Regions from separate parts of the Shewanella sp. MEBiC00475 genome, predicted to be linked through region 3. Evidence: predicted binding sites of a transcription regulator. Region 3 holds the regulator's gene; each other region holds the start of a gene.
The links. Region 3 encodes LexA, which represses DNA repair genes until DNA is damaged. Its sites were predicted from a motif close to TACTGTATNNNNATACAGTA; they were not measured.
Positions count from the first base shown of each region.

Region 1: the regulator LexA is predicted to act here: its motif matches at 1,760-1,779, upstream of umuD (translesion error-prone DNA polymerase V autoproteolytic subunit).
Region 2: the regulator LexA is predicted to act here: its motif matches at 3,632-3,651, upstream of dinB (DNA polymerase IV).

Region 1 covers NZ_CP039928.1:2,892,854-2,900,452, reverse strand. Annotated here, with positions in the region: gene FCN25_RS12935 (DUF4258 domain-containing protein) at 1-106, shown strand, start outside; gene FCN25_RS12930 (hypothetical protein) at 186-524, shown strand; gene FCN25_RS12925 (hypothetical protein) at 626-1,039, opposite strand; gene FCN25_RS12920 (hypothetical protein) at 1,042-1,299, opposite strand; gene umuD (translesion error-prone DNA polymerase V autoproteolytic subunit) at 1,343-1,750, opposite strand; gene FCN25_RS12910 (hypothetical protein) at 1,901-3,010, shown strand; gene FCN25_RS12905 (hypothetical protein) at 3,007-3,219, opposite strand; gene FCN25_RS12900 (hypothetical protein) at 3,253-5,106, opposite strand; gene FCN25_RS12895 (hypothetical protein) at 5,106-5,414, opposite strand; gene FCN25_RS12890 (hypothetical protein) at 5,416-6,408, opposite strand; gene FCN25_RS12885 (hypothetical protein) at 6,487-7,599, opposite strand, start outside.
Region 2 covers NZ_CP039928.1:3,400,964-3,408,562, reverse strand. Annotated here, with positions in the region: gene FCN25_RS15245 (leucyl aminopeptidase family protein) at 1-493, opposite strand, end outside; gene FCN25_RS15240 (aminoacyl-histidine dipeptidase) at 959-2,422, shown strand; gene dinB (DNA polymerase IV) at 2,514-3,593, opposite strand; gene bfr (bacterioferritin) at 3,765-4,232, opposite strand; gene bfr (bacterioferritin) at 4,245-4,715, opposite strand; gene nqrM ((Na+)-NQR maturation NqrM) at 4,960-5,184, opposite strand; gene FCN25_RS15215 (FAD:protein FMN transferase) at 5,242-6,255, opposite strand; gene nqrF (NADH:ubiquinone reductase (Na(+)-transporting) subunit F) at 6,377-7,599, opposite strand, start outside.
Region 3 covers NZ_CP039928.1:1,881,421-1,889,019, reverse strand. Annotated here, with positions in the region: gene ctaD (cytochrome c oxidase subunit I) at 1-419, opposite strand, end outside; gene coxB (cytochrome c oxidase subunit II) at 429-2,015, opposite strand; gene FCN25_RS08310 (cell division inhibitor SulA) at 2,409-2,915, opposite strand; gene lexA (transcriptional repressor LexA) at 2,912-3,526, opposite strand; gene plsB (glycerol-3-phosphate 1-O-acyltransferase PlsB) at 3,790-6,210, shown strand; gene mtr (tryptophan permease) at 6,213-7,469, shown strand.

The DNA.
Region 1 (7,599 bases), 1.0 Mb from region 3:
AGTATGTTTTATCGAGAAAAACGGTGTCATTGAAATAAAAACGGCTTACGAGCCAACTGCAAGTAAGGCTGCCGATTTATACTATAAACTTGCTAAGCAATGTTAATTTCTGTTTAAAGTTACAATTACATACTCTTATTTAAATAATTTAATCAGATAATAGCAATAGAAATAGGAATGAAATTATGAATGAAATGACTCCTAAAATAGAAGGTTCTACAGAGAATTGGGAAAATGAGCTTCTTGGTAATGACGAGCAATTTGCAGCGATTGCAGAGGACGTAACCTCTGAGTCGGTTGATGATATGCTTGCCTTGCAAATGATATCTATCAGATTACAAAAATCGATGATTCAAGATTTAAAGGACATCGCAAAAGCCAATAAGCTTGGAGGTTATCAACCTCTAATAAGACGAATATTGGAAAGATTTGTTGAAGCCGAAATGAAATCGATTGCCAGAGAAGCAATGGCAAATGACCATGGAATTGAAGTTTCATATGAGAAAGAACGTGCGATTGCATGATAAAAATCCCAAGTAAAAAAAGCCCTTAATTAAGGGCTTTTTATTTATCTAACTTTACTTCCGCTATATCTACTGAAACTTATAACTCATTAATCTTACTTCTAATTGATATTTAGTTTTCTATAAACAACTTCAAATTTTCTGCGTTGTTCACTTCTGTATTCAACGCATTCAACCATGTGTTCGTCGCTGGTGTAGGTTTCACAGTCTGGGCGAGGCTTATAAATTTTTAGCCAGGCTTCCTGTTTGAGTTTGTCATCTTCTGCTTTTTTGATAGCCCGTTGCTTTCTGTTTTGTTCAGCAATGATTTGTTGCTTACGCTGCTCAATTTTTTCTTGTTTTGATAGTTGAACATTACGAAGCTGGATAGCCTGTTTGGCTTTGACTTCCATCAATGCTTCTTGAATTTGCATCTTAGCTTCATGTTCAAAGTATGCCGTAAATGCTAAAAAACCCAATCCCATGACCGCATACGCCAAGAGGATACCTAGCGCGATTTGTATAATTAATTTCATCGTTAATACTGCTGTTTAAACATACACCATTGGTTTAACTCTTCATCAAACCACATACTTAACCCTTCGACTTCTGCTTGTGTCATTGCATCAACATCGATTTTCAAATCAAAATCTGTGAGATCATCAACACATTCAGTTTGTAAGCTGTAAAACACTACAGTAATAACATAGGACATTGGAATAGCTAAAATAAAACAAATTAATAGTCGTTTTGGCCCAACGTTGAATTTTTTCAAGTAATTAGTTAACCCATTCATTCATGATGTCCTTATTCATTTGGGCTGTTGGGCTGTTGGGCTGTCAACGCTGACCAAAAAAATTTGATGGGCGGTGGCAACGTATCGACTTAGATACTACGCCTTCAAGGGTAAACATTTCGTTGCTAGTGATCGCTACAGGTTCGTTATCTTTGTTTGCTGAAAGTAACAACCTATTATTTAAGTCTAGTATCTTACAAACGAATTCACCATTGAAGCAAGCCACGATCACGTCAAGGTTTTTAACCGTTAAATGCCTATCAACAACCAATATGTCACCATCGAAAATACCGACGCCTTGCATAGAGTCGCCTTTAGCTTGAACAATGAAGGTGGCACTTGGATGTTCAATCAATATTTCATCAAGGTTCAACGATTGTTGTAAGTACTCAGCTGCAGGGCTTTCAAAACCTGTGATACCTGCACTGGCATAGATTGGGATAAATTTCATGCTGACAACCACTGTTTAAACATACAGTTATTTTAATCGTCATATCGATAAAAGCAATCTTTAATGCGCAGACTAATTGTAGACTGATTTTAGGTTTTAAGAATAGAATGGGGAGTGCTTAGGTAGCCTATTGATGAATAAGGAAGTTTGATGAGTAATGGAAATAAAAATGATGATTGGCTAAAAGGGATGAAGTCGTTGCTGATTATAACATCTATTATTTCTCTTGGTTTAATCGGCTTTTATGCCTTTTACACAAGAGGCATAATCTCAAGTAAACAAAGTGATTGGGCAGCTTTTGGGTCGTTCTTATCTGGAGTATTTTCTTTCTTTGGGGCTATTGGCACAGTCGGAGTTATGATATTAGCAATCAAACAATTTAAGGTTCAACAAGCCCAAATAGATGACCAGAATAAAAGGCAAGATGATTTCGAGTCAAGACAACAGAAAAAATGGGATAAAGAAAATGAAATGCTTAACTTTCAAAAGTTTTTACTACATAAAACTGAGTTTAAAAAACTAATTAAAGACATTGAGTCATCTGATGATTTCCCATTTGAAATAAAAAACATAGACAAATTGTATGCTTTAATGTTTGCTAAGAATTCATTTGAAGAAACGAGTTATGCATATCAGCCTCAAGATGAACTAGATTTTTTTGATATGTGTAAACACCGTTTAGATGAAGCAATTAGATTTAACTACCGGCCTATGGATAATACTCCACAAGCAGCATTTAGAGAAATAAAAAAGTTTAGAGACTATCTGTTTTGTGAGGGAAAAAATAGGCAGTGTGTAGGTGATATTTTGATAGACAATCGTAGCTCAGGAATCAATGTATTTGAACAAGATAAAACCTTTAAACAACTACTTTCTCTAATTCAGAGGCTTCAAGACTTTTGTGGCAATACTTTGCCTATTCAACCTACTTACCCTGGCCATAAGACTTCAAATAATCTTGAAAACTATGCTCTATCTTCACAGTGCGAATTCAGTTCTGCATTTAAACCATTCCAAGGATTAAAAGAGCTAATAGAATTGCAACGTGAAGCAAAAAATCACTTCACTGATGGGTTTAATATCAATGTGTCTCAACTAGAAAACAAAGATTATATAGAAAAAATTATTGAAGATTTTCAACATGGGATAACTGTTTTTAATTCTGATGAAGGAAATCCTAATGAACTAGAGTGGAAACTTAAGGCCTTCAAAGCTAAAGTTTCTAACGCCTATAAAATTCCAGTAACGTGGCATACCTAAACCTCTATCTCTACAAACGCCAAATCAGGTGCAGTCCCTAGCACTCTGCCGTCTTGAACGTAGATGTGATCGCCAATACTACCAGAACCGATGACTCGTTGAGTATGGTTGCTGGCAGTGCTGGCGGTGACGGTGCCATCGGTGTTTACCGCGTTAATAGTCATGATGGTACGCGGGGCGCTTAAGCTTTGTTGTAACTGCTTTAACATTACGACTCCTTATGCTGGTTTTGATACAACAGCTTATGCAACGTGGCGAACGACGGTGATGGTTTGCTCTACATCGATGTCGCCAGTGTCGCTAACCGATGCACTGATCGTCACCGAATCGCAAGTACCTTTGAACACATCTACACCTTCACGAATACCAATCAACATACCAGGTGTTGCAGGTGGCAAGTCAGCCATGATGGGTAAACTCATATTGATATTAAGCTTGTTGCCCGTGTCGGCCAGTGCGTTGGTACCGGCTGTTCGGGCTGCTTGGTTATCAACAATCAATTGGGCGCTGATGTCATCGGCGGCAATATTGCCTGCGGTACCAGCACGTTTTACTTTTGCACTAATGCCCTGCTGCTCACCCCGAAGCCAAACCACATTGCACTCGGTACCGATTTCTTTTGACTCACTGTAACTGGTGATCACAGCATCGTGCACTGTTAAGTCTGGTGTTACACCATCCATTAACCACGGCACTGTTGGCCAACGTGGGACCACGGTTAATGCTTTAGTTTCATCATTAGATAACAGCATACAACCCAATTGGGCAACGGCTTCTTGCACTGCATCGATGGGTGATTTATTGCCAACACTGAACGCACCTGCAGGTACGTTAAAATCAACGATGCCATTAAGCGCAATTGTCCAACCTGTGAATTGCAGCATGTCAGTGAGTAACCCGGCAAAACTGCGTGATGTTGCATTGGTATAACTGATCGGCAATACATACGGCGTGGCCAGTTCGGCGCTGCGGCTGCGGCCGGTTCCTCGGTATGTTTCATTGCCAAACACTTTACTTACACTGGTTTGTTCAACCAAGATAAAGAACTCATAGCCGTTAATGCCGACTTTAAGAAGTTGGTTTTCAGCACGGCTGGCATCGATGCGGCTTGAAAAATCGATACTCACCGAACTGGCCCACTGGCCACGGCTGCGGCTGATACTGATATTACTGATCACAATCGGTACGTCATCAGATACACGCACACACGTAATGGTTGGCTGCATTAAATAATACCTGCGCAGTTGAGGTTCAATGGGGGTTTCAAAATCAAGGCTGGGTAAACTTGGGTTGGCGTCAACTAAACCACCACCGTCGTCAAAGTAGCAATAGTTTGCTGACGCGGTAAAACGCAGCTGTAATGGGTTGGTTGAATTGGCCCAAGGTTCGCTAAATCGAATAATCACTTTGCCAGTAGGTGGTCGATATCGGGTTGAACAAATCCAACTGGCGGTATGTGGTCCCCAAGCAACGCTTGGTTGTATTAGTCTGACATTGCCATAGCGGTAAGCCGTGGTGATATCGTTAACTAATGCTGCACCATCACACCAATTGATATTGGCTTGGAACGTATTCAGCCTTGGTGCTACTTGCCAATCGACAGACATAACCGCGTTGTGTTGATTAGGTACCAACCACAACAATGTGTTGTATTGCTCAACACTAGGCGCAACAAACCATTGCCAGTTTATGGTTAACTCAGTTAACGCATTGCCAGCATAATGCACTACTGTTATGCGTTGAGTTAGTGGTTTATTTTGCCACTTGAATATTACATAGTTGTCTGTTGCTGGATTTGATAACACACCCAACTGAACTTGATTACCAAGTTGCTTGCTGGCATTCATAAGTTGATAGTCATTGACCACAATTAAGAGAGGTTGCCAGGTGATACCCAAATCAATACCCAAAGACGGCGGCCGAATCGGTGGCTCTGGTGCCACCTCAGCTTCGAACCGAATCGTTATTGGTGATGTACGATTGACTATAGGTTTATCAAAACGGATTATTACACCAATAAAAACAGGCTTATTAAATGTAATAATAGTTGGGGATACTGAATTATCCCAAGGCGTAGAAAACCTTAACTCCAACATTATATCGATCTTAAATTAATTGATTCGCAAGAAATCCCATCCATAATGGCAGCATTAAATTCATTATCATTATCAAAAATAACCACGGCTACTGTATCTGTAGTTGAGTAAGATGCAGGTAACATGATGGATAGAGTATTACTGTAGATTAAATCACTTTTGAAAATAACATTAAGTGAGGTTTTATCTATAACTGCCATAAATTCAGCATCTTGGTCACAATTAACATCTAATTTTGAGCGATATAAAGGTGTTATTTTATCAAGAAGATCAACGTATATATTTGATTTGGTAAAATCGAAACTCATATTACCATTCCTCTAAATTAATAAAACTATTACACCCACCACCGCCACAACGTAGCATCATGTGCTGCTGACCATTTATAGTCACCTCTGGGTATGGATAATCATCATTGCCATTTCTACCGAAATAACGATTGATAATACCCGGAACAATACCCCGCATAACTGGTGATATTTCTGATAATTTCCAAGGGGAGCCAACCCTATCAGAACCTGCCGAATGTACTGATTTAGCAAACAATCTGATAATTAGCGGTGAATAAACATCCATAGTTGGAGACGTTGTCGCTTCCTCTGTTACTGATGATATGGATATTGAATTATCTATCATTATCGTGTAACTATTAGGGTTATTTATGTTGTCAGCATCATAAATTTGTAAGCAATCTACCTGTGATTGTGAGTAAGTTAAATTACCAAAATAATTAGGCCATGCTTGTGATGTTTTTCCTGTTGTTGTACTCGATAAAGCGGTTAGTCTATCGGAAAATAATATGAACCGACCAGCATCTGATGATACTAATGGAGTATAATCACCTGCAAAAAAACCGCTCTCATTAAATTGAACCCAACCACCCATTTTACTGGTAGCTTTACCAACAAGAAGTATGAAAGCGTGCTCTGTTCCAATTAATGTCCAAACTGTAGTTGATGGTGGTGGTGTCATAGTATTCATGTAACCAAGACCATCTAATGAGTCTAAGCTGATAAATGACTTAGCACTTTGTAACCATAAAGAATTATTGTTTGCATCTGTGCCATTGTAAGACTTCACGATAAAGCAGTTACCTGATGCACCTTTACTAACATCATTCTTAAACGCAATACGATTTAATGAGTCATCTCGATCAAGTAATAACCAACCTAAGCTAGCTTTACTACCATAACCATCGACTAGACATTTTTGTAATACATTCAATATTTCGCTTGGTTTTCCTGATGCAACTTGTGGAGAACCTACGTCTGTAGATTTGTAAACTGTTACTGGTAATCCCATGATTTTTCCCTCACGCGAAAGCGGTACCGACATTGCTGCCAGCACTCATTCGAAAAATAGTTTTTAATTAAAAAGTCATTAAGCTTCGTTACCGCGAAACGCTAATACAGCGCGGTCGGTGTTGATTTGGCTGTGGCCCGCTTGCACTGTGCGAATTGGCATAACGGGTTTTGCGCTGGCAACTGTGGCAAAGCGAATCGCTTCGCCCGGGTTCCACCCTCCACCGAACGCACCGGAGCGAATCACAAAGTAAGGTTGATTGGTTAGCGAGTTAATCGGGGCAAAGTCGTTTACCGTGTCGCCTGTGGCAATTTGGCCAATACGCTTACCGACACAACGGAACCCTGTGGTAGAGATAAACACCAAGGCCCAATCTTCATTCACTGCTGCAGCGTTAGTGACTTCAATTGGGTAATCAACTGTGTTTAACGTACCTTGGGCTGCCTCACCGTCTAGGTCCCAATTGTTAGCCCAGCTGGTCATGTCGCGCACTTTGCCGACTCGCGCTTGTAAGTCACCGAGTATTTGCACACTGGCCACACTTGAACCTATTGGATATTCACGCGACAACGCCGCAGAAATAGTGACGGTATTGGTGTTCACTGCCGTGACTAACGCTAACTCGCTAATGGTGTCACTTAAAATAAACGGCGCAGTAAAGCCGCTAAAGTCACTGTTTAAGGTAACGGTACCGGCGGCATTATCAACTGTAAAATGGTCACTGGTTGCGGTCCACAAGCTGGCACCATTTGCATCGGTAATATCAACAAAGTTACTGCCCGTGCGAATAGTAATCACCGAACCATTGCTTGGGCTAACGACGTTTTGATAGTCAGTGTGCGACACGGCAATTGTGCCCCAAGCACGGTAAATATCGACTATGCCTGCATTGGGGATCCGCAGTGGGTTTAGGCCATAAATATCAGCAGGCGGTAGATTGCGCACTTGCTCTGTAATGTCATACCGTAAAGTGCTTAACTTAACGTCTTGAGTAAACGACAACTGCACCAGGTTATTAACAATACTGCCGCTAATGCCTGTGCCTGTTACCGTGCCGTTACTGTCGCAGCTGGCGCTGATTAACACATCGCCCACGGTAAACACTTGCACGTAAAAGGTATCTAACAATGCATCGCTTGCATTCAATACGAACGTAGCCACATTGGCAGATTCTGGCGCAATGACTAAGCC
Region 2 (7,599 bases), 1.5 Mb from region 3:
AACTCGGCGATAATGAGTTTGCTTCACGGGCCTCTAACGGTTGCCACAGCTCTTGGCCACATGCCAATGCTGCCACTTGTTCAGCATTAGCAAAGCGTTTATCACTTACAGCTGGTACTACTAATAAAGGTTTAGTTGCCCCAGCAGCTTTGGCGATAGCAATCCCCTCCCTTGCTGCTTTAGCAAAAATCCTGACATCACTGTATTCATTCTCGCTATCCACCACGGGCGAGATGATTAAGCGGCCACCAGCCAAACCTGGAGCAAATAATAGTGTGGCACTTTTACCTACACGCTTATCAATTTGACTCGCATGTGCCGCCAGCAAACTGATTTCATCTTGCTTAATGTCTGCCAGGCTTGTAGCAATGACTACCACAGCATCCCAACCTTCCCCCTCTCCTTCAAAAATAGCCTCATCACTGGATACATCAATAATGGGTACTTGAAACGCGCTAACAGCTTTATTTACTTGTTTATTAATTGGGGTCATAAAAAATCCTTAATCTATTGCAATGGCCATTGATCTTTCAAGATCAATTTGGCAGCAGTTTGTGTCACGTTAATACAATGCTGAGCGGATGAAATACAGCGGATCCACATAAGTAGACGATAACTCTGTAGATAGAAGCCACAAGCGCTGCCCGAATATTCAGCTAAACGATCTTGTTTTTTTGAAGGCATTTTTTTGCAAGGTATTTGCTTAGCATTCTAGACGGCACAAGTAGTGACACCTTGTGACATAGAGCACGGGGCATTTATCTCAAACATATTTAAAACACCAAACATCAATAGCCCTAGACAAGCAAATTGATGGGTTCATAATTATTTACACAATTGTGGACTAAACCTTGGCAAATCGGTGCTGCAATATCAAGTAACTGCGCAGAATATGTTAAAATAGCTGCAGTTATATTTTTGTCGTATATCGACTCAATTTCATCTTAGAGGGCGTTTCGTGACTGCATTAACTCAATTATATCCTCAGCCTCTATGGCAATGGTTTGAACAAATTTGTGCTATTCCACATCCATCAAAACATGAACATGCATTGTCGCAATACATTCAGCAATGGGCAAAAGCACAAGGCCTTGCTGTTGTTGAAGACAAAGTCGGAAATTTAATCATCCGTAAGCCTGCTACAGCAGGAATGGAAAACTGTAAAAAAGTGGTGTTACAAGCACATATTGATATGGTGCCGCAGAAAAATGCCGATAAGGTACATAACTTTGAAACCGACCCTATTGAAGCCTATGTTGACGGTGATTGGGTTAAAGCCAAAGGCACAACCTTAGGCTCAGACAATGGTATTGGTATGTCTTCAGCGTTGGCTGTTTTAGGCAGTAAAGACATTAAACACGGGCCACTGGAAGTACTGCTCACTATTGATGAAGAAGCCGGTATGACAGGGGCTTTTGGATTAGAAGCGGGTTACCTTGAAGCTGATATTTTAATTAATACAGATTCTGAACAAGAAGGTGAAATCTACATGGGCTGTGCGGGCGGTGTTGACGCTCAGATAAGCGTCCCCATGTCTTGGCAAGCACCAGAGCAAAGTAATGCCAGTTTCTCATTAACCATGTCAGGCTTAAAAGGCGGTCATTCAGGGGTGAATATTCACCTTGGTCGTGGCAATGCAAATAAGTTACTGGCTCGCTTTCTATTTAAATACAGTGACGAATTAGCCCTAGAGCTTGTCAGCTTTAGCGGTGGCTCGCTGCGTAATGCGATTCCGCGTGAAGCTAACGTTCAATTTATGTTGCCGGCTGAAAACATTGAAGCATTAAAGCAAGCCATTGAAACATACCAAGCGTTAGTTCGTGAAGAATTAGCCGTTGCAGATCCATCCATGACACTCACGTTAGCCACAATAGAGCCACCAACGAAAGTCATGGGCGAAGAAGCGCAAAATACCTTAATTGACCTACTGCATGCTAGCCCTAACGGGGTGATCCGCATGAGTGATGAAGTGGAAGGTGTTACAGAAACATCATTGAATATCGGTGTCATTAGTACTGAAGATGAAAGCGTTGAAGTGCTATGTCTTATTCGCTCATTAATTGACTCGGGGCGTGAAGAAGTCACAGGCATGCTGACTGCATTGGCTAACCTTTCTGGGGCGAGTATTGATTTAAGCGGTGCATATCCGGGCTGGAAACCAGACACCAGTTCACCAGTAATGGCGATTGTGCGTGAAACCTATAACGACATTTATAAAAAAGATCCTACCATTATGGTAATCCATGCAGGTCTTGAATGTGGTTTATTCAAAGAACCCTACCCGCTTATGGACATGGTATCGATTGGCCCAACAATTCGCTATCCACACAGCCCAGATGAAAAGGTCAACATCACTACTGTTGGTCAATACTGGGAATTGTTACTTGCAGTATTGGCACGTATTCCAGCTAAAGAAGCTTAATCACGATCAATAATTTACAGACTCTAAAAAGGCGACAGAAATGTCGCCTTTTTTGTACCCATTGGTATAAAGAACTTCAACGTATGAAATATTAAAACTGTAAATCGAGTTGAGTAATTTGATCCACACCGTTATCTGCCGTTGCCAACGTTACATCCGCTAAACCAACACTCACGCCAACCAAACGGATCCCTCGTCCTTGGCTGCGCTGCAAAGCTTGCAATAACAACTCATGAAACAAATTAATTGAAATCTCATCACTGCGATGCTCAATGGTAGTTTGTTTAAAGTCGTTAAATTTAAGTTTAACGACCTGCTTATGGATTTGCCTGTCTTTAGCACTTCGATGAACACGAGCACTCAGTTCTTGAATAAGCTGTGGTAATACTTGATGACATTGTTCTAAAGTAAAAATGTCTTTAGCTAACGTCGTTTCAACACCAACCGATTTACGCACTCGGTGAGGGCTAATTTGCCTGGTATCGATACCTTGAGAACGCTCTATTAACACATGGCCAAATTTACCGAAAGCATCGATTAACTGAGGTTTGGAATATTGCTGTACATCATAACAAGTGGTTAAACCTATATCGGCTAGCTTTTTTGAGGTGACTTTACCAACACCAGGAATTTTACTCAGGGGTAGGTCTTTGACAAAATCGCCAATTTGATTCGGGGTAATCACATATTGACCATTTGGCTTATTTAAATCGGAAGCAATTTTAGCTAGAAACTTAATGGGTGCAATACCGGCTGAAGCCGTTAACCCGGTAACGTTAAAAATATCATCGCGGATTGCTTTAGCGATTAACGTGGCACTGCCTTGATGAGCTTGGCAGTCGCTAACATCAAGGTAAGCCTCATCTAAAGACAATGGCTCAACCAGATCAGTGTATCGATGAAAAATCTCACGTATTTGCAATGATACTGATTTATACACATCCATTCGCCCAGGCACTAAAATTAGATGCGGGCACAATTGCAGTGCGTGATAACTGGACATGGCACTGCGGACCCCAAATTTACGGGCCTCATAACTGCATGTGCTTATCACACCTCGTCGATCGCTTCTGCCGCCAACAGCGATAGCTTTCCCTCGAAGTTCAGGAAAATCTCGCATTTCAACGGCAGCAAAATAGCAATCCATATCGATGTGAATGATTTTACGCATTCTGTAACCATTACCAGTAACTTAATTAACCGTAATACTACTGTATACAAAAACAGTATTCAATCATTCTCTTGCAAACACAAAAAAGCCCAACATAGTTGGGCTGTTAACTAAAAACGATACAATCTAAAAATGATACTATCTTGCAAATGATATGCTCTTACAAATAAATTACATTTTTGTCTGCAAATAATTTTGCAAACCTACACGCTCAATAAGACCTAATTGTTTTTCTAACCAGTACATGTGGTCAGATTCCGTGTCATCAAGTAATACTTCTAAAATTTCGCGGGTTTGATAATCATTTTTTTCTTCACATAGGGCAATCACCTTACGTAAATTATCAGCGACATGATATTCATATGCCAAATCATTTCTAAACATTTCTTGCACGTCTTTACCAATATTCAATGCTTCACGGCTACCTACATCGGGAGTGCCTTCTAAGAATAAAATGCGTTGGACTAATTTTGCCGCGTGCAACTTTTCGTCATCTGATTCATGCAAGATACGAGTATATAATTCATTGAATCCCCAATCTTCATACATATGCGCATGGACAAAATATTGATCCATGGCAGACAACTCACCGGTTAATAAAAGATTTAGGGCGTCTATAACTTCTGGATGACCTTTCATAATCTGTTCCTATTAGTCGTTAATTTGTGATTGAAGATAATTTTGAATACCGGTTTGAGTGATGAGCTCTTGTTGCGACTCAATCCAATCTAGGTGCTCTTCTTCGTCTTCTAGTAAATCTTCAAGCAGATCACGGCTAACATAATCTTGCTGGGTTTCGCAGATATCAATAGCTTCGCGCAAAACGGCAATTTGTGCCGTTATTGCCGCCATGTCACAGCTAAGCATTTCTTCAGCATGTTCACCAATACGAAGTTTGTCTAGCTGTTGTAGGTTAGGTAAACCTTCAAGAAACAAAACACGTTCAATCAATTTGTCAGCATGCTTCATGTCTTCAATCGATTTTTTGTACTCTTTTTCATTAAGCTTAGCCAAACCCCAATGTTTAAACATACGAGCATGTAAAAAGTATTGGTTAATGGCCGTCAGCTCGCAAGTAAGTACGCGATTGAGTTGGCTGATGACTTTAGGATGACCTTTCATAGTAATGTCCCTTGATAAATAATTTGATCTCGATCAATTTCACATAGAATAGAACACTGTAGAGAGAAAGGCAAATTTCCTTTTTATTTCACACACTTACAACTGATAACCGTTATCATTACAACTTAGGTTTGTAATGGCAATCTAAATATAAGACATAAAAAAAGCCTTCAAAATGAAGACTCTTTACATTGTAAGCGCTAAAAACATTGTTTCTTAAATGGCTTTTATAAAACCGTTTGACTTAAATAATGCGGTTTTGATTAAGCATTTCTTTGCGAGCTTGATCTTTTTCCATACGACGCTTGCGAGCATCACATGGATCATCACAGTCACAGGCTTTTTCAATACCTAAAACACCTAAACCACCACAACTGCCTTCAACCGCTTTCTTTTTAACGATATATCCGACAGACATCAATAAGAAAAATAATAATAACACCACAAATGCAGCAATAAATGTGCTCATAACGAACTCCAGTCAACTCATTCAGCTCAAGCTTGAGTAGTTTTGAATCAAAAAAACCTATTTCAAATACGCTTTAAACGCATCACTGTAATAGACCTTAAAACCTTGCTCTTGCTTCTCTATCAGCATTATTGCTAAATGTTTCTCTTTAGCAAGTGCGAGGGAAGCCTCAGTACCTAACACCATCATGGCGGTAGCATATCCATCTGCGGTCATACAACTAGAGTTTAACACGGTTGCAGACGCAAGTTTATGCTTTATAGGATATCCACTTCGTGGATCAATCAAATGTGAAAAACGTTCGCCATTTTCTTGATAAAAGTTACGATAATCGCCAGATGTTGCTAATGACATGGTTCCTGGCTCAATCACTTGTTGCACCACTTGCCCTTCACTAGTGGGTTGCTCAACTGCGACGCGCCAAGGTGAATGATCAGCTTTAGTGCCTTTGACGTTAAGCTCACCACCAATTTCTACAAGGTAACCACTGGCATGATACTTATCTAAAATGGCCGCAATTTTATCAACACCAAAGCCTTTGGCAATTGATGATAAATCAATGTATAAATCGGCATTATGCTTAATTAAGCTATGACCACTAATTGACAATTCATTGATGCCCATTTTAGATTTTGCGGCATCAATTTGGGCTTGGCTTGGCTCAGTAATAGGTCTTTTATCTGGACCAAAACCCCACAAGTTAACCACTGGGCCTAAGGTGATATCTAACGCCCCATCGGTCTCTTTATAAAGACGCATTCCCTCTTTTATCACTTTAATCGTATCAGCTGAAACCTTAACTCTCTGCTGTATTTGTAATTGATTAAATTTCGACAGTTCCGAGTCTGGACGATAGGTCGACATTTGATCATTAACAACTTCCAAGGCCATATCTATTTCAGCTTGAAGTAATTGGGGTTCTGGTAATTTTTCATTAGGTACCACTTTAATATGGTATGTGGTCCCCATTGTACTACCTGATAATGAAATCATCGGCTCTGGTAAGCCGCATGCACTGACGAATAGCAAAATGGCTGGCAATAGCAGTAACTTGATTGAATTTACGGTCATTTCAAATTTACACTTTTTCAAATGAATAAAAAAAATTGCAGCACACAGACTCGTGTTTAACCACCCTGTCTGCATTGCTGCAATTTTCATGACTTACATGTCAATGTAATGAGCTAACTCATTAGCCGCCAAAATCATCTAATAAGATGTTTTCATCTTCGACACCTAAATCTTTAAGCATACCAATTACGGCTGCATTCATCATTGGAGGTCCACACATGTAGAACTCACAATCTTCTGGAGCATCATGGTCACGCAAGTAGTTTTCATACAAAACGTTATGAATGAAACCAGTATAACCAGTCCAGTTATCTTCCGCTTGCGGATCTGACAACGCAACATGCCACTGGAAATTTTCATTCTCGGCCGCTAAGCCGTCAAAATCTTCCACATAGAACATTTCACGCTTAGAACGCGCACCGTACCAGAAGCTAATCTTACGTTTTGATTTAAGACGCTTTAATTGGTCAAAAATATGTGAACGCATAGGGGCCATACCAGCACCACCACCAATGAAGACCATTTCTGCATCAGTATCTTTAGCGAAAAACTCACCAAATGGACCAGAAATAGTGACTTTATCACCGGCTTTTAAGCTCCAGATGTATGAAGACATTTTACCACAAGGCAAGGTTAAATTACGTGGCGGTGGCGTAGCAATACGCACGTTCAACATAATAATCCCAAACTCTTCTGGGTAGTTAGCCATTGAGTAAGCACGAATAGTTTCTTCGTCTACTTGTGATTCTAACTTGAAGAAACCAAAGTGTTCCCAGTCGCCACGATACTTATCAGGCACTTCAAACTCAGCATATTTAACATGATGAGCAGGTGCTTCAATTTGAATGTAACCACCAGCACGGAAAGGCACTGTTTCGCCATCAGGAATTTGCAGCTTAAGTTCTTTAATGAACGTTGCTTTGTTATCGTTAGAGATAACTTCACATTCCCATTTCTTGATGCCAAAGATTTCTTCATCAAGTTCAATTTCCATGTCAGTTTTGACGTTTACCTGACAAGATAAACGACAACCTTCACGAGCTTCGCCTTTACTAATGTGGTCAAGCTCAGTAGGAAGAATATCACCACCACCAGACTTAATTTGCACACGACACTGACCACATGAGCCACCGCCGCCACACGCACTTGATACGAAGATGCCGTTGTCGGCTAAAACGCTAAGTAGCTTACCGCCAGCGCCTGTTGTAATTGTTTTATCTGCATCACCGTTAATACCAATTTTGATATCACCGCTTGCCACGAGTTTTGATTTAGCGAATAAAATCACTAATACCAAAATCAAAACAATTGCAGTAAACATACTCACACCTAGATAAACTTCTA
Region 3 (7,599 bases):
CCGCCTTCCATAAATAACGAACCCAGTAACATGGCAAAGGCAAAAGGTAAAATCCAAAAACTCCAGTTGTTCATTCGTGGTAATGCCATGTCTGGTGCCCCAATCATCATAGGTATTAGCCAGTTAGCTAAGCCCGTAAAAGCGGGCATTACTGCACCAAATACCATAATGAGACCATGAACAGTGGTCATTTGATTAAAAAAGTTAGGTTCTACTAGCTGTAATCCAGGCTGAAATAACTCAGCTCGAATGACCATTGCCATTGCGCCGCCAGTGAGAAACATAATGAAACTAAACCATAAATACAGAGATCCGATATCTTTATGGTTAGTGGTGAGTAGCCAGCGCATTAGCCCCTTTGGAGCGCCGTGATGATCATCATGGGCGGTTGCAATTGTATCGTGCGTTGTTGTGCTCATTGTTTTCCCTTACTGTCCATGGCTAGCGACATCGGCAGGTTGCACCGCCTCGCCAGAATTATTGCCCCACGCATTGCGCTCATATGTAATCACTGCCGCCATCTTTCGAGGGCTTAATTGACTACTAAATGCCTGCATTGCAGTACCTGGTTTTCCGTGCATAACGATATCGATATGTCCGCTAACCGGTCCGCTAACAACAGGGCTACCAATAAGTGAAGGGAAAGCGCTAGGTAAACCTGCGCCAGTGGCTTGGTGACATGCAGCACAAGTCGTGGCATAAACCTGCTCACCTTCGGTCATTAATTGCTCCAAGGTTAACGTGGGCAGATCTTCTGCTGGAGCAACTTTTGCTACGGTTTCGACAGCTTGAGTGGCTTTCTCGGTAACCGCATCGGTAATGTCAGTTGTCGTGGCTGCAATAGTGCTTGTGACATCAGCAACTGCTTTGTTTGCTTCTGTTTTTGCCTCGTTACTGCCTAAAAATTTTCCTATATCAGCAGCTTGTACAAGATCACCGCTATTATTGCCCCAAGCATTACGTTCAAAGGTAATCACTGCTGCAATTTCTTGGGCGCTAAGTTGTTTTGCAAAGGCCTGCATTGCGGTACCTGGTTTACCGTTTATGACGATATTTAGATGGCCTTCAACAGGGCCTTTTATGATAGGGCTGCCAATTAATGATGGGAATACACCAGGAAGACCCGCACCATTAGGTTGGTGACAAGCAGCACACCTAGCAATATAGATTTGTTCACCTTGTGAGGTTAGATCTCCGAGTGACAGGGTTTGGGTCATTGATGCCGCCGCCGCAGCAGCGGCATTGCTTGCTAGTTGTTTTTGTTCAACTAACCAATTATCAAAATCGTCCTCCGACAATGCTTGCACTACAATCGGCATAAAGCCATGGTCTTTACCGCATAATTCGGCACATTGGCCGCGATAAATACCGGGCTTATCAATACGAGTCCAAGTTTCATTAATAAAGCCTGGATTAGCATCTTTTTTAACGGCAAAAGCGGGCACCCACCATGAGTGGATAACATCATCAGAAGTCATCAAAAAACGTACTTTTTGGTTAATGGGGAGTACTAGTGGTTTATCAACTTCAAGGAGGTAATGTTCTCCTTTAGCCTCACTACCGTCAATTTGTTCTCTGGGGGTAGATAATGAGCTGTAAAATTCGATGTCTTTATCAAAATAGCTGTAATGCCATTTCCACTGCGACCCGGTAATTTTAATGGTGAGATCAGCATCGCTGGGATCTTCCATAGCAATTAAGGTTTTGGTGGCTGGAATAGCCATGGCGATTAAGATGATAAAAGGAATGACGGTCCAAGCAATTTCCACTTTGGTACTTTCATGAAAATTGGCCGCGACTGCGCCTTTTGATTTGCGGTGGTAAATCATTGAATAGATCATGATCCCAAACACCACTAACCCAATGGCACAACAGATATAAAGAATCGTCATGTGGAGGTGATAAACCTGACCACTGATATCTGTCACGCCTTGAGTCATGTTGAGGGGCATTGCTGTTGCCCCAAGCGGAAGTGCTACACACACAACCAGTAAACAATACAACCATTGCTTCACAAGACTGCTCCTCTGTTAATTGCAAATTGCAATTACAAAGAAAAGTCACACAGTAATTCTCTGCTCTATGCAAACTCTTCGGTTCCCGAAAAAAGTTTGATGACCTCAAAGTACCTTGGTGGTTGTAAACAGACGGTCTACGGTTTTATTGTTAGCTGTGCACCACGCTTGTACCTACGACTGAACTTATCAATTTGTGTTGACGTTTTCCCATCGATGACTATTAAATCTGCCATTTACGTCAAATTAAAGATAAAAAATTGTTTCATCCTTGTTAAGTACATTACTTGTAGATTAAGGATTGATCAAGATCACTTTTTTTCTTAATCGCCTGAAAAAGGTGAAAAAAAAGCCCTGAATTCAATACAGGGCTTGGTTATTAAGGGTTCGTGCTTAGTGAAACGAGCAAAAATTACTTGTTCCATTTGCTAAGGTCGGGCTAACAAGTTGATGTTTGTGAGGTAAGTGAGTATTCACATCTTCAATTACGATCCCTAATGCACGTGCGCTTTTGGCTACTATTTCCAAACGGCGACTATCGCGAGCATCAAGTGAGCTTGTCCAAGTTACTACTGCACTAGATGTACCACTAGTGAGTGCTTTTTCCATGGCCCATAATGTCTCGACTTCATCTTTGGTGTGAACCAGTAAAATGCGATCCATTCTCACTCCGGCACTTGCCAGCATATGTTTATAACCAATGTGAGGTGGGCTAATGAGTACAATCCAGCGGCCTTGTTGGCTTAACGTTGCTAGTTGACTACACAATTGACTCAGCTCTGCTTCACCTTGGGTAACCGTTTGCAATGTTTGAATGGTTTGGTTGCCCTGAAGTTCTGTGTCTGATAAATCTACCCATAAGCCAGGGTGGCGTGGGGCGATGCCCATTAGTTTGTTCATAACCAATCTCCATTACGGATAACACCAACGGCAAGCCCTTCGATGGTTAGGCTTTGGCAACTTAAATCTACTTTTATCGGGTTGTAATCTTCATTTTCTGCATGCAGATAAATGACGTTACCTTTTTGTTCAAATCGTTTTACGGTGACGTCATCGTCTATTCGTGCCACCACAACTTGGCCATTACGTGCTTGCTGCATTTTATGTACCGCGAGGAGGTCGCCTTCTAAAATGCCGATATTTTTCATGCTGTCACCACGAACCCGCAATAAAAAATCCGCAGCAGGTTTAAACATATTGGGGTCAACTTGATAATAGTTTTCCACATGTTCTTGGGCCAAAATAGGCTCCCCAGCAGCAACTTGCCCAATGAGTGGTAGACCGGTTTCAATCTGTTCTTCATGAGGTAATCGTATACCTCTAGAGGTACCAGGAATGATCTCGATAAAGCCTTTTTTGGCTAATGCTTTTAAATGCTCTTCGGCGGCATTAGCACTTTTAAAGCCAAGACGATTCGCAATTTCAGCTCGAGTGGGTGGCATACCTGTTTCGGCGATATTGTTTTTAATTAAGTCTAATATTTCAGCTTGGCGCGGCGTTAACGGTCTCATGACAATTCCTGTCTTTTTATACAGTGACTGTCATTATATACAGTGATTCTGTTCGCGCAAGTATTAACCAACTGTTTTTTGTTATTTGTTTGTACAAATTGATTTAACTTACTGTTATAAAACGTTATTTTATATTTTAACTTTGGGGTGTGACTTCTAAAGAAATCCAAAATGTAAAGATAAATAAGCCAGATAGTGTAAGCGGGGTTGTTTCTGGTATCCTATGCAACAATATTATAGTGGCTTATGTTGCGAAAATAACCATGTCAAAACCTGATTCAATATTTTTACGAACATTAAAGTGGATTCAAAAATGGATGGTGCAAACGATTGTTGTACCACATGATCCTTTTGATGACCTCAATATAGATCCGACTAAACCTTTAGTTTATTTGATGAAAACGGAATCTATTAGTGATATTGCCGCCTTGAGCGAAATCACAGAGGGCTTTGGTATGCCTAGTCCTTATGAACCATTAAAGCTTGATGGCTTGCAAGTGCCTCGAGTTGTTTGTTTAGAGGGGCGCAAACCATTATTTGGTAAACGCGAAAGTGGTGAAAAATTCATTAATTATTTTACCAGTCTATTATCTCTTCATCGTGAGAACTCTGAATTAGATATTCAGTTGGTTCCTGTTTGTCTTTATTGGGGACGTACCCCAGGGAAAGAAGATGACAGCATGAAAGCGGCTGTATTTGAAAGAGAAAATCCAACATGGCTACGTAAATGGTTAATGATTTTATTTTTAGGACGACATAATTTTGTCCAGTTCTCTAATGCATTATCGCTTCGTTATATGGCCGATGAACACGGTACAGATAAAAGAATTGCTCACAAGTTAACCCGTGTTGCACGAGTGCATTTTCGCCGCCAACGCAAGGTAATGACAGGGCCACAGTTACCTAATCGAAACGTATTGTTTGCTTCTTTACTAAAATCTGAGTCTATCAAGAAGGCGATAGAAGAAGAATCGACAAGCAAAAAAGTCTCGGTGGAGAAAGCTCGCGAAACTGCTATTGAATATCTTGACGAAATTGCTGCTCATTATTCCGATAGCTTAGTGCGCATAGCTGAACGCTTTCTGACTTGGTTATGGAATAAATTATACAGTGGCATTAATATTAAAGGTGCCGAACAGGTAAGACAGTTACATCATGATGGCCATGAGATTGTTTATGTGCCTTGTCATCGCAGTCATATGGATTACTTATTACTGTCGTATATTTTGTATTACCAGGGCATGGTTCCTCCACATATTGCCGCGGGTATTAACCTTAATTTCTGGCCTGCAGGACCGATGTTCCGTCGTGGTGGGGCATTCTTTATCCGCCGTAGTTTTAATGGCAATAAACTGTATACAGCAGTCTTTCGTGAATATTTAGATCAGTTGTTTGCTAAGGGTTATTCCGTCGAATATTTCACTGAAGGTGGTCGTTCGCGTACCGGACGCTTGCTGGCGCCTAAAACGGGTATGTTGGCCATGACTATTAACAGTGTGTTACGTGGGATAGAGCGTCCAGTGACTTTAGTACCTGTGTATTTAGGGTATGACCATGTTATGGAAGTGGCTACTTATCATAAAGAATTAAGTGGTAAGAAAAAGAAAAAAGAATCTGTGTGGCAGGTATTTGGGGCAATTAGTCGATTAGGTAATTTTGGCCGAGGTTATGTCAATTTTGGTGAACCCATTAATCTACAGCACTTCTTAAATCAGCAGGCACCGGAATGGCGTGCTGAGCTTGCAAAAGATCCCGATCAAAAACCGTCGTGGTTTACGCCATCGGTTAATTCATTAGCTAACCGCGTGATGACTAATATTAATGGTGCAGCCGCCGCCAGTTCGGTGGCATTGACCAGTTTGGTGTTATTGGCATCAGAGCAAAATGCGTTGGAAAGAGGCCAGTTAGAACGTCAGCTTGATTTGTATTTAGCCTTACTTAACACCGTGCCATATACCGATTTCACATCTGTAGCAGAAGGTAATGGTAAATCGATTGTTGATCATTGCTTGTCGTTAGATAAGTTTGTTAGTAGCAAAGATCCTATTGGCGAAATTATTTCGGTCGATGAGAAAATTGCTATTACTATGAGTTACTATCGTAATAACATTATTCACCTTATGGCGCTTCCTTCATTAATTGCCAGCTGTTTGGCTCACTATGATGTATGCGATCGTAAACGCATCCATGCGGTTGTTATGGATTTATATCCGTTACTTAAAGCCGAGCTCTTTATGGGCATTGATGATGTACCTGCGCATATAGATAGCATTTTAGAATTTATGGTTGAACAAGGTTTATTGAGTGGTGAAGATGATTTTGTCATCACACCTCGTCATATCACGCAAGTGTTGCTTCTTGCTGAAACCATAAATGAAACCTTGCAGCGATATGCCATTATCTTCAATTTACTGGCGATCAAGCCTGATCTGGAACGTTCAGAACTTGAAACCGATAGTCATTTATTAGCCAAGAGATTAGGCGCATTACATGGCATTACTGCTCCAGAGTTTTATGATAAAAAGCTGTATAACACCTTGAGTGTGAAACTGAAGGAATTGGGTTATTTAAGCAGTGACGAACATCGTTCTGAAGTAATCAGAATAAGAGATAATGTTAATAAATTACTAGGATCTTCAGTAAGGCAAACCATTGTTGATAGTGTGCAAACGGAGCACGGATAATAATGGCTAACCATATGAATGGAGCTAAGCATCGTGTCGGCGGTAAATCTGTACTGGGCGGGGCGATGATTATTGCCGGAACAACGGTTGGTGCAGGAATGTTTTCGTTACCCGTAGTTGGAGCCGGGATGTGGTTTGGTTATTCAATAGCGATGTTACTAGGCGTATGGTTTTGCATGTTGATGTCGGGATTGCTGTTACTAGAAGCCAATCTGCATTTTGAACCGGGCGACAGTTTTGACACCTTAACTAGAGTGACTCTAGGGCAGTTTTGGCGAGTGGTTAACGGCTTATCAATTGCCTTTGTGTTGTATATTTTAACTTATGCATATATTAGTGGTGGTGGGTCGATTGTTAATCACAGTTTATCTGCTCTTGGCGTAAGTTTACCCCAGAGTGTGGCTGGTTTGGTATTTGCAGTCGTCTTGGCTCTTGTGGTGTTTATCAGCACCAAAGCGGTCGATCGGATCACAACGATTATGCTCGGTGGTATGGTCATTACTTTCTTTTTGGCTATCGGTAATTTATTAATCGACATCGATCCGATAAAGCTAACATCTCCCGATGGCGAGTCGCGGTATTTACCTTATTTACTTGCCGCAATTCCGTTTGGCTTAGCGAGTTTTGGTTATCACGGTAACGTACCTAGCCTAGTAAAGTATTACGGTAAAGATGCCCGAACTATCGTGAAGGCTATTATTGTTGGCACCAGTATCGCATTGGTTATTTATGTGTGTTGGTTAGTGGCTACAATGGGGAATATTCCTCGGAGCCAGTTTACTAATATCATTGAACAAGGCGGTAATATTGGTGTGTTAGTCGCTGCGTTGTCGGGAGTGATTACCAGTCACTGGCTTGATAACATGTTATCCCTATTTGCCAATCTTGCTGTGGCATCATCATTTTTAGGTGTGACATTGGGTTTATTCGATTACCTTGCTGATTTATTTGGTTTTGATGACTCACGTAAGGGGCGTTTTAAAACTGCAGCGGTTACTTTTATACCACCGACTATTTTGGGATTATTGTTTCCTAATGGTTTTATTATTGCTATTGGTTTTGCTGCATTAGCTGCAACCGTGTGGGCGGTGATTGTGCCTGCATTATTAGCTTACAAAATTCGGCAGCAACACCCAAATTCAAAAGGCTTTAAAGTACCAGGTGGAACACCTCTTATTGTTGTTGTGATATTATTTGGTGTTATTACAGCAACTTGTCATTTATTGGCTATGGCGGATATTTTACCGGTATTTAAGTAGTCGCTAATTACGATAATAGACTAACAGATGATTAAAAAGCCTTCGTATGAAGGCTTTTTGCTTTTTAGCGAATATCTACTTAACTTAGCGCAAATCATTATTCACTTTCCATTTTATTTTGGCCTGCATT